Regions from separate parts of the Chromobacterium sp. CCUG 30098 genome, predicted to be linked through region 1. Evidence: riboswitches for the same ligand, from Rfam matches in the RefSeq annotation. Region 1 holds a riboswitch; the other holds the start of a gene.
The links. A riboswitch is a leader RNA that binds a small molecule or an ion and turns the genes downstream of it on or off. The one in region 1 is predicted to bind glycine.
Positions count from the first base shown of each region.

Region 1 (5,617 bases):
GAGAGGCGATGTCGGATCCCAAACGCGGCTTAGGCCGCGTTTTCTTTTTGCGCAAGCCTATCGTCATGAGTCAACGGGCTTGCCTATGCCGCCGGCTGGTGGCCTACTAGGGCGCTTTGCTTTCAGACCGGGAGTTGCCATGAGGATAAGCGCCGCCGATCACGCGCTCGTCGCCATCGATTTCACCTATCCGCTGCCGGACGCGCAGACGCTGGCGCGGATGCGGGCGGAGAACGCGCCCTGCGCGCTTGAGCGCGCGGACGGCCTGTTTCCGGAAAACAGCTATTACCGCGCCGGCCGCAAAGGCTGCGCCGAAGGCATGTCGGCGCGCTCCTTTGTCGCGCGCCGTTTGCGCGAGACGGCGGCGCGGCTGGCGCCGGAGTACGGCTTGCTGCTGTTCGACGCCTACCGTAGCCGTGAAACCCAGGCGGATCTGTTTCAGATGGTGCTGGACGATGTGCGCGCCGCGCACCCGGACTGGGACGCGGCGGCGGTGGAGCGGCAGGCGCGACTGTTCGCCGCCCACCCGGACGACACCGCCCGTTTCGCGGTGTTGCCGCACAATTCCGGCGGCGCCGTGGACCTGGCGATCTGCCGGATGGACACGGGCGAGATCTGCGATTTCGGCACGGCCTTCGACGCGGCGGAGCCGGCGTCGCGCACCGATTTCTTCGAAGCGCCGCATGATCCGGCCCTGGGTTTTTCCTCCGAGCGCTGGCTGACGGTGCGTCACAATCGCCGCGTCTTGTTCAATCTGATGAAGCAGGCCGGTTTCAGCAATTATGCCGAGGAATGGTGGCATTACGATCTGGGCGACTGCCTGTGGGGGCAGGCGCTGGGCGTGGATTGGATCTATCCGTCGATGGAGGCCGAGCCGGAGAGGCCGGCCTGATCGCCAGGGCCGCCGCGCGGGCGCAGCGGCCCATGGCCTGGCGCTAGCCGGTCAGCGCCTTCAACCAGACCAGCGCGGCGCTGGCGCCCGCGTCCGGCACGCCCAGCGCCCGTTCGCCCAGATAGCTGGCCCGGCCCAGGCGCGGCCGCATGGAGGCGGTTGCCGCGCAGCCGCGCTCCGCCGCTGTCAGCGCCGAACGCCAGGCCGTCTCCGGAGCCTGTCCGGCGTCCAGGGCGGAGGCGAAAGCGTCGGCGGCGGGGGACAAGGCGTCCAGCATGGTGCGGTCGCCCACTTGCGCACCGCCCAGTTCCGCGACGGCGGCGACGCCGTCCAGAAAGGCGGCCGCCCAGTCCTTCGGGGTGGGCGGGGTCGTCGTGTCCAGCCGCCGCGCCGCGCGCAGCAGGGCGGTGGAGTAGAAGGGCCCGGAGCTGCCGGCGATGGCCTGGCGCAAGGCCTGGCCGACCGCGCGCAGCGCCGTGGCGGGGTCGCTCCAGGCGCTGTCGGGCAAGGCCCGGATCGCGGCCGCGCCGCGCTGCATGCTGACGCCCAGATCTCCATCCCCGGCGGCGCCGTCCAGTTCGGTCAACAGCGGCTCGGCGGCGTCCAGCGCGTCGGCCGCGGCCCAGGCCGCGGCGCGCAAACGGGGATCGGCCGCGGCGGCCGAGGGCGTGAAAGCGTCGCGCGGCGGCGCGGCGCGCAGCTGGCGTTGCGCCGGCAGACGGCCTGAGCCGGGCCAGGCCGGCGCCAGGGTGGTTTGATCCAGCCAGTTGAGGCGCTGTTCGTCCAGCGCCATCAGGGACAAGGAGCAGCCGGGCATTTCCAGCGCGGTCATGAAGTTGCCGCTCCAGGCGCGTTCCACCTGTAGGCCGCGCAGGCGCAGATGCGCCAGCGCGGCGCGGGCGACGATGGCCAGCTCCATCGGCGGCGTGCCGCCCAGGCCGTTGACCAGCAGCGCCACCCTGTGTCCCGAACGCCAGCCGCGGTCTTGCAAGATGGCGTCCAGCAGCGTCGCGCACAAATCGGCGGCCGATGGCGTCGCCACGCGGCGCACGCCGGCTTCGCCGTGTATGCCCAGGCCCAGTTCCGCCTCCCCGCTGTCCAGTTGAAAGCCCGGGCGGCCGGTGGCCGGCACCGTGCAGGCGCCCAGGCCCACGCCCATGGTGGCCACCTGTTCCGCAGCCTGCCGCGCCGCGGCGGCGACCTCGGCCAGGCCGGCGCCGGAGGCGGCCGCCGCGCCGGCGATCTTGTGCACCAGCACCGTGCCGGCGATGCCGCGCCTGCGCGCCGGCTCCACGGTGTCGCGAAGCGCCACGTCGTCGGCCACCACCACGCTGTCGACGGCGATGCCCTCGGCGCGGGCCAGTTCCGCCGCCAGGCCGAAGTTGAGCCGGTCGCCGGTGTAGTTCTTGACGATGAGCAGCACGCCCTTGGGGCCGGCGACGGCGCGGATCGCCGCCAGCACGGTGTCTACGCTGGGCGAGGTGAACACGTCGCCCACCGCGGCGGCGTCCAGCATGCCGTGGCCGATGTAGCCGGCGTGGGCCGGTTCGTGGCCGCTGCCGCCGCCGGAAATCAGCGCCACCTTGTCGCGCAGGCCGCCGGCGGGAAGGTCCGCCCGCAGCAAGACATTTTCTTCCTCGAGCAGCGCCAGGCCGGGCAGGGTGTCGGCCAGGCCTTCCAGCATCTCCCGCGCCACATGGCGCGGATCGTTGATCAGTTTTCGCATCGCGGTTTCCTTTCCAGATCGGATAGAGATCGTGCTTGGTCAAGATGGATGTCATCTTACGATCAGCGCCGGCGCAATGGGGTGGTCATCTATTTTTTGATCGATAAGGAAATGAAATATGTTCGTAATCGATCTTAAACGAAGCAATGCTGGTTCAATGTTTTGCGGTTTCGAATATTTTAAGTCATTGTTTAAGTTGAAGATAAACACGGCTTGCCAAGCCCCGGTCCAGCAACCATAATCTGGCTCGTCATGCAGGAGAGAGTGGCCGTCCGCGCCACCGCCGAAGGCGCAAGCGCACCCGCAATCGCTCAGGCAAAAGGACTGCATCATCGGACTGGCCGCAGCCAGTTCGCCGAATCTGGAGAGCGGCATCCGCGGATGCCCACCGAAGGGGCTAACGGCCGCAAGGCCGGAAAATCTCAGGTGCAGGGACAGAGGGGTGTAGGGAATAGAGCAACACTACACGCTTTTGCTAAGGACGCACCGATGACGGCCCCGAAACGCACCCCCCTGTTTGAATCCCATATCGCCGCCGGCGCCAAGATGGTCGATTTCGCCGGCTGGGAAATGCCCATCCATTACGGCTCCCAACTCAAGGAACATGAGATCGTGCGCAGCGACGCCGGCATGTTCGACGTTTCCCATATGACGGTGCTGGACATCAGCGGCCCGGACGCCAAAGTCTGGCTGCAGCGCTTGATCGCCAACGACGTGGCCAAGCTCGGCTTCGAAGGCAAGGCGCTGTATTCCGGCATGCTCACCCCCGACGGCACCGTGGTGGACGATCTGATCGTCTATCTGACCTCCTACGGCTACCGCATGGTGATCAACGCCGGCACCACCGACAAGGACCTGGCCTGGATGGAAGGGCGCAAGGCGGATTTCGACGTGGACATCAAGGTGCGCCGCGATCTGTCCATCCTGGCGGTGCAGGGCCCGCAGGCCATCGCCAAGGTCTGCGCGGTCAAGCCCGAGCTCGCCGACGTCATCCAGGCCTTGAAGCCCTTCCAAGGCCAGCCCGCCGGCGATTGGTTCTATGCCCGCACCGGCTACACCGGGGAAGACGGCCTGGAAGTGATGCTGCCCGGCGTTGAGGCCGCGGCCTTTTTCCAGCAACTGCAGGCCGCCGGCGTGGCGCCGATAGGCCTGGGCGCGCGCGACACGCTGCGCCTGGAGGCCGGCATGAATCTCTACGGCCACGATATGGATGAAACCGTTTCCCCGCTGGAGGCCGGCATGGGCTGGACCATCGCCTGGGAACCGGCGGAGCGCGATTTCATCGGCCGCAAGGCGCTGGAGGCGCAGAAAGCCGCCGGCCTGAAAACCAGGCAAGTGGGCCTGGTGCTGGAAGGCCGCGGCGTGCTGCGCGAAGGCCTGAAAGTGGTGGTGGAAGGCGTAGGCGAGGGCGTGATCACCAGCGGCACCTTCTCGCCCACCCTCAAACACTCCATCGCGATCGCGCGCGTGCCGGCCGGCACCGGCGATACGGCGCTGGTGGACCTGCGCGGAACCTTGACCGAGGTGCGCGTGGTCAAAATGCCGTTCGTGCGCAACGGCAAAAAAGTTTTCGCCTGAGCGGCGTGCTTGGGCAGGCCGCGCGACGCGGCCGGGAATATCGTTTAAGACCTGGATTTGACTGGAGACACTCATGAGCAACATCCCCGCCGAACTCAAATACGTTGAAAGCCACGAATGGCTGCGCCTGGAAGCCGACGGCTCCGTGACCGTGGGCATTACCGAGCACGCGCAGGAACTGCTGGGCGACATCGTTTTCGTCGAATTGCCGAAAGTGGGCGCCAAGCTCGCCAAGGAAGAGCAGGCCGGCGTGGTGGAGTCGGTGAAAGCCGCTTCCGACATCTACTGTCCGATTGCCGGCGAAGTGCTGGCCATCAACGAGGAACTGGAAGCCGAACCGGAACTGGCCAACGGCGAGCCCTACGGTGCTGGCTGGTTCTTCAAGATCAAGCCGGCGGATCCGGCGGACCTGGACGCCCTGATGGACGCCGCCGCCTACGCCAAGGAAATTGGCGCCTGATGGTGAAAACCGCCTCGCAGTCCTAATCGGCCGCGAGGCGTTTTTTTCGCCCGGATATCCAGCAACACCCGATTGGCCGCGCAAGCCGCGGCGCGGACGGCAAGCACAGAAGGTCCCGTACTCATGTCTCTCTCCGAACTTTTCAACCGCAAAGAATTCATCTCCCGCCACATCGGCCCGTCCGACGCCGAGCGCGAGCAAATGCTGGCCGCCATCGGCGTGGCCTCCATCGATGAACTGGTGGCGCAGACGCTGCCGGCCGACATTCACCTGAACCGCAAGCTGGAGCTGCCGGATCCGATGCCGGAAGCCGAGGCGCTGGCCGCGCTGAAGGCCGTCGCCGCCAAGAACGTGGTCAATAAATCCTTCATCGGCCAGGGCTATTACCCGGTGCTGACCCCGACGGTGATCCTGCGCAATCTGCTGGAAAACCCGGGCTGGTACACCGCTTACACTCCGTATCAGGCCGAGATCGCCCAGGGCCGTCTCGAAGCCTTGCTGAACTTCCAGCAAATGGTGATAGACCTGACCGGTCTGGAACTGGCCAACGCCTCCTTGCTGGACGAGGCCACCGCCGCCGCCGAGGCGATGGCGATGGCGCGCCGCGTGTCCAAGGCCAAGTCCGGCCGGTTCTTCGTAGACAGCCGCGTGCTGCCGCAAACCCTGGACGTGATGCGGACCCGCGCCAAGTACTTCGGCTTCGAGCTGGTGCAGGGCCATCCGGAAGAGGCGGGCAAGGGCGAATACTTCGGCGCCCTGTTCCAATATCCGGGCGAAGCCGGCGACCTGATCGACCTGACCCCGCACATCGCCGCGGTCAAGGCCAAGGGCGCGGTGGCGGTGGTGGCCGCCGACATCATGGCCTTGGTGGCGTTGAAATCGCCGGGCGAGATGGGCGCGGACGTGGCCATCGGCAATACCCAGCGCTTCGGCGTGCCCATGGGCTTCGGCGGCCCGCACG
Region 1 covers NZ_JAUCGS010000003.1:365,226-370,842, forward strand. Annotated here, with positions in the region: gene QUG03_RS09955 (M15 family metallopeptidase) at 140-892, shown strand; gene QUG03_RS09960 (dihydroxyacetone kinase family protein) at 936-2,618, opposite strand; glycine riboswitch at 2,864-2,955, shown strand; glycine riboswitch at 2,970-3,066, shown strand; gene gcvT (glycine cleavage system aminomethyltransferase GcvT) at 3,108-4,196, shown strand; gene gcvH (glycine cleavage system protein GcvH) at 4,270-4,656, shown strand; gene gcvP (aminomethyl-transferring glycine dehydrogenase) at 4,780-5,617, shown strand, end outside.

Region 2 (5,617 bases), on a different contig from region 1:
CATGCCGGCGGATCAGCGCCGCCAGTTTTTGCAGCACGGTCTTGCGCTGGCGCGGGTGACAGCGCGACCAGACGCCGGATTCGAAGCTGGCGCGGGCGGCCCGCGCCGCCCGTTCGACATCGGCCTCGCCGCAGCGGGCGATCTCGGCCAGGGGCCGGCCGTGGATGGGGCTGATGTCGGTGAAGGTGCGCCGGTCGGCGGCGGGCACGAAGCGGCCGTTGATGAAGGCGAGGCAAGGCGAGCGCAAATCGGCGGCGCGGTCTTGCCAGTAGGACAGATCCTGCGTGGGCATGGCGATCACTCCTGTTCAGGCGGCGCGACGGGGTGGGGGAAGCGCTCACATCACGGCTGGTCTTGTCGCGCAGGCTGGAGCCATACTAGTCAGTCCCCTTGGCGGCGGACATCACGCGAAAGCGTTAGAGCGGAAGGCGGGACTAACCTGATCGGGGTAGCTGGCATGCAGCTGAATGTGGCGGATCTGGTGTTTCACCAGCAATTGGGGCGCTTGTTGGACGGCGTCGACAACGCGGCCTTTTGGCAAGGGTTGGCCGCGTTTCTACGGGAACGCCTGAGTTTCGATACCTGGGTGGCGGTGCTGTTTCGCCAGGAGGCGCCGCCGTGGGTGCTGGCGGATCACGCGGCCAATTACGCCGCCGACGATTTGTTCGCCGACTACCGGCGCGGCCTGTATCTGCTGGACCCGTTTTACGGTTTTGCGCTGAAGCGCCCGGCCGCCGGCGTGTACCGGCTGGACGAGGTGGCGCCGGACCGTTTCCGGGAGACGGAGTACTTTCGCCGTTACTTTTCGCGCAATGTGGTGGCGGATGAAATCCAGTTTCTGCAAGTGTTGCCGGAGGGCGTGCTGTCCCTGTCCCTGGGCAGCAAACGCCGCTTCAGCGAGCAAGAATTGGGCGTTTGCAATCTGTTCGCGCCCTGGCTATTGCCCTTGTCGCGGCTGGCCGCGCGTATGGACGAAGGGCTGCGTCAGCCGGCGGCCAGGGCGGGCAGGCAGAGCCGACGGGAACTGGAGGAGGAGCTGCGCGCGCAGGGCTCCTCGCCGTTGACCAAGCGGGAGGTGGAGGTGGCGCTGCTGATACTCGGCGGCCACTCCACCAAGGGCGTGGCGCGCGAGCTGGGCATTTCGCTGGAAACCGCCAAGGTGCACCGCCGCCATCTGTACGCCAAGCTGGGCGTGTCCAGCCAGGCGGCCTTGTTCCTGCTGCTGGCGGGGATTCAAGCCTGATGCCGCGGCGCGGCGGTGAAACAGCTAGGGTTAGTTAATGCAGGTCGTGCCGATACATGAACACCGGCAGCCTCCATTCGCGCCAGATGGCGGCCAGACGGATGGCGAGGCCGACGGCGAAGCTGGCCAGCACGTTGAGATCGTGCGGCACGCCCAGCTTTATCAGGCCCAGGTAGAGCAGGGCCACGGCGAAGGAGACGCTGGCGTACAGCTCCTGGCGGAAGACCACCGGCACGCGGTTGCACAGCACGTCGCGCAGGATGCCGCCGGCAATGCCGGTGATCATGCCGGCCATCACCACCACCACCGGGTGGTAGTCCATGGACTGGGCCACGCCGCAACCTATGATGGTGAAGGCGATCAGGCCCAGCGCGTCCAGCACCAGGAATACACGGCTCAGGCGTTTCATATAGCGGGCCACGAACACGGCGGCCAGGCCGCCGGCGATGACCAGGCCGACGTATTCCGGGTGTTGGGTCCAGCCTATCGGGTAGCGGCCCAGCACGATGTCGCGCACGGTGCCGCCGCCCAGGGCGGTGAGGAAGGCGATGACGGTAACGCCGAAGATGTCCATATTGCGGCGGCCGGCCGCCAACGCGCCGGTCATCGCTTCCGCGGTGATGGCGATCAGATAGATCAGGGTAAGCATGTAGTTGCAATGGTCAAACAGGCTGGCGCCGAGATGCGCGGCGAAGCCGGGTGGGAAAATGGGTTGGCAATGGGCGGGCCATGCCAGGTGGCGCGCAGCCTGGGCAAGCGTTTCGAACACGGGTTTTCCTTGAGAGCTGGTGCACGATCTGCTGCGCTGCGACGATACGGCGTTGAAACCCGCTTCGAAATGCTCATGTACCACGTGTACATTCCGCTTTCTCAGCTGTTTTCGCCTTGTCTCGTCCTTGCTCGCGAGATCGTGAGCACGTTCTGAGCACGGCCGGCGGGCTGCGCATGGGCGCGGCGCTGCCGGCATTGCCTCTCCCCTTGTCCTTTTACCTGAGAGTTAGATGACGGGCGCGGCCTCAGTGCGGGCCTTGCCGGGTGTCACTTGCCCCTTCGGTGGGCGGCTAAGGGCCGGTCACATCATCCGACGCGCTCTCGCTGAAGCGTAGCAGATGATGAACGGGCGCTTAGGGCCTCTCTCCAATCGGCTGGTATCCATGGGCTGCGGTACTGTTGCCTGAGCGATTATGGGAGTTTGCGTCTTCGGCGGGGGCGCATGCCCCTCTCTCCCGCAGCAGGCAAGGATATTAGCGTTTGCTGTATTGTTCAGTCAACGACTGTATACGTGGGGCGAGGCAAAAATGTTGCAGTGCGGTATCGACATGAAAACGCCCGGACGGCGGTTTGGCTGTCCGGGCGTTTTTGCGCTGGCTGATGCTTAGTTGCTCGGCGTTTTGGGCTTGGCCGCGTCCTTGCCGGCGGCGGGTTTGCGCGCGGCCGGGGTTTTGGCTGCGGGGGCTTTGGCCACGCTGGCTTTGCCCGCGGGCGCTTTGGCGGTTTTGGCCGCCGGGGGCTTGCCGGGCGCCGGCTTGGCCGCGGCCGGTTTGCTGCTGGCGGGTTTGGCGGCAGCGGCGCTGGGCTTGCCGGCGGTGGGTTTGGCCGGGGCTTTGGCGGCCGGCTTGCGCGGCGGCGCCGCTTTCTTGGCGGGCGCGCTGGCCTTGGCGGCGGGGGCCGCGGCGGGAACGGTTGAGGCTGCCGCTATGGCCGGCTCGGCGGGCGGCAGGATGGCCGGCGCCGCCGGCGCGCGGGTGTCCAGTTGCAGCGCGTGGGCCGCTTGGTCCAGCCTGAGCTGTTGTTCCGGGGCGATGTCGCCGCTGAGCGCCAGCAGTTCATGCGCCAGCTGCCAGGCCTGGCGGCGGCGGTGTTCTTCCGGCAGCAGCTTGGGCAGGCCGGCCAGCGCGCGGGCTTCGTCCAGCCGCACCAGGAAAACCTGCTTGCGGGCGATGTCTTTCAGCTCCATCAGGGTCAGCGGGTATTCGTGGCGGATGTCGCGCATGATGCGGCGGATGGCGTTGAACGGGCGCTCGTCTATGATGCCGCGGCCAATCGCCACATAGGTGAGCAAGCGCACGAAGCCGTCGGCCAGGGAGCCGCTTTCGTAAGCGGGGTCCAGCACCTGGCGCTTGAGTTGTAGCCTTTCCTGTTTGTTCCAGCTGTCGCAGCGGGCGGCGCGGGCTTCGCGCGCGGGCTGCACGCCCACGACGGAGGCCAGCCACGGGGATTCGTACACGGCTTTGAAGCAGTGTTCGGTGGCGGCGTCGCGCAGGTCGCGGTAGCGGTCCAGGCTTTGCGTCATCCAGCCGGACCACTGTTCTTGCAACCGCCACAAGGGGTTGTCCGCGCTCACCGGCTGGCGGTGGGCGCGCACGTATTCCGCGGCGGGTTTGAGCCAGCCGAGCCAGGGATTGAGCGGGGAGATCAGCGTGCGTTCCAGCCGCGCCGGGTTGAGCTGGCGCAGCCATTGGGCGCTGGCTTCGTTGCTGACGGCGCGCACGGCCGGGGAAACGAAACGGTTGTAAATGCCCTGGTTGATTTCGGAGACGCGGCGCACCGCTTCAAAGGCGCGTTCGTCTTCGCGGCCGTCGTCCAGCGCCAGGATGTCGGCCACTTCGCGGGCTTCGAAACGGATGATGTAGCGGCCCTTGATGTATTCCTGGCCGGGGGTGTTGGGCGCCACGTCCTCGATGACGGCCTCGTACAGGCCGGGGGCCAGCACGTCGATCAGGTCCAGCGCGCTGGCGAATTCGCTGTGTTCGCGGTTGGCGATGCCGGCGGAGACGAAGATGCCCAGGTGGCCCACCTTGTTGTGCAGGCAGTAAATGATGGTTTGTTCGTTGTCGCGGATGTCTTCCGCGTTGTCGTACAGGTCCGGTATCCAGTTCAGCGCTTGCTGCGGTGGGGTGATGTTGTCGCCCCAGGAGGCGAACACGATGATGGGGGAGCGGATGTTGCGCATGTCCACGCGGTGCTGGTCGCTGCTGACGATCTTGCCTTCCACCAGGTGGTTGCCCACGAAGAGCTGCTGGGAAATCCATTCCATTTCCTGCTTGTTCAGCAGGTAGTGGCCGCCCCACCAGCGTTCAAAGCCCAGATAGCGTTCGCGCTCGGTGTCCACCTTGGCGTACAGATTGTAGGGCTTCTTCCACAGGGTGTTGGCCGGGTCCAGCTTTTCAAAGTTGTTGACCAGGTGGGCGCCGTCGAACTTGCCGTTGCCCAGATCGCCGGCCAGGGAGGCGGTCCAGGTGCCGCCCAGCATGCCGCCGGAGTAGCGCATCGGGTATTTGCCGGTGACGCCGGCCCAGTAGGACAGCGGGGTGCCGGCCAGCAGGATGGGGCCGCACAGCTCCGGCGCCACCGAGGCCAGCATGGCCAGCGCCCAGCCGCCCTGGCAGTTGCCGATGACGAAGGGCTTGCCGTCGCTGTCCGGGTGCAGTTCCCTGACCTTGCCGAGGAAGACGTATTCGGCGCGGCTGACGCTTTCTATGGTCTGGCTGGGCACCGGCTGGGGGAAGAACATGATGAAGTAGCAGGGGTGGCCCTGTTGCAGCGCGATGCCGATTTCGCTGTCCATCTTGAAGCCGCCGATGCCGGGGCCGTGGCCGGCGCGCGGGTCTATCACCACGAAGGGGCGCAGCGCCGGATTGGTGGCCGGGCAGCCGGCCGGCGGCAGGATGGCGGCCAGCGCATAGTTGGCCGGGTCCGGCAGGCTGCGGCCGTCCAGGATGATTTTGTAGTCGAACACCAAGACCGGCGGCTTGCCGCTTTGCACGTGTTGCAGATAGTCCGCGCCGCGGTCATGCAGCACGTCCCAGTAGAGGATGCTGCGCTCGCAGGCGTCGCGCCAGTAGTCGGCGACCGGGTTGGGGGAGAAGAGCTTGGACCAGACGGCTGTTTGCGACCACATACGGCACCTCTTGGTTGGTATGACGGATAACTGGCTACTGTACCCTGCTTTTGTTGCGTTGCAATAGACAAAGTTCCTGCCAGGCGAACAACTGTCAGCGCAACACCACAGTGCGCCGCTCGGTGATGAAGACGCGCCGCTCCAAGTGGCTGCGCACCGCGCGCGCCAGCGCCTGGCACTCCATGTCGCGGCCGGCGGCCTGCAATTGCTCCGGGCTGTAGGCGTGGTCCACCCGTTCCACCACTTGTTCGATGATCGGGCCTTCGTCCAGATCGTCGGTGATGTAGTGGGCGGTGGCGCCTATCAGTTTGACGCCGCGCTCGTGCGCCTGCTGATACGGCCGGGCCCCCTTGAAGCCGGGCAGGAAGGAGTGATGGATATTGATGGCGCGGCCGGCCAGTTTTGCGGCGGAGGCGCTGGAGAGCACCTGCATATAGCGGGCCAGCACCAGCAGTTCCGCCCGGCTGTCCTCC
Region 2 covers NZ_JAUCGS010000012.1:63,429-69,045, reverse strand. Annotated here, with positions in the region: gene QUG03_RS20990 (aldehyde dehydrogenase) at 1-292, opposite strand, end outside; gene QUG03_RS20985 (LuxR C-terminal-related transcriptional regulator) at 458-1,243, shown strand; gene QUG03_RS20980 (trimeric intracellular cation channel family protein) at 1,278-1,892, opposite strand; gene QUG03_RS20975 (hypothetical protein) at 1,902-2,168, shown strand; glycine riboswitch at 2,212-2,394, opposite strand; glycine riboswitch at 2,396-2,482, opposite strand; gene QUG03_RS20970 (DUF3141 domain-containing protein) at 2,619-5,144, opposite strand; gene purU (formyltetrahydrofolate deformylase) at 5,239-5,617, opposite strand, start outside.
Region 2: linked by a shared signal. The riboswitch ahead of QUG03_RS20980 (trimeric intracellular cation channel family protein) and the one ahead of gcvT (glycine cleavage system aminomethyltransferase GcvT) in region 1 are both predicted to bind glycine.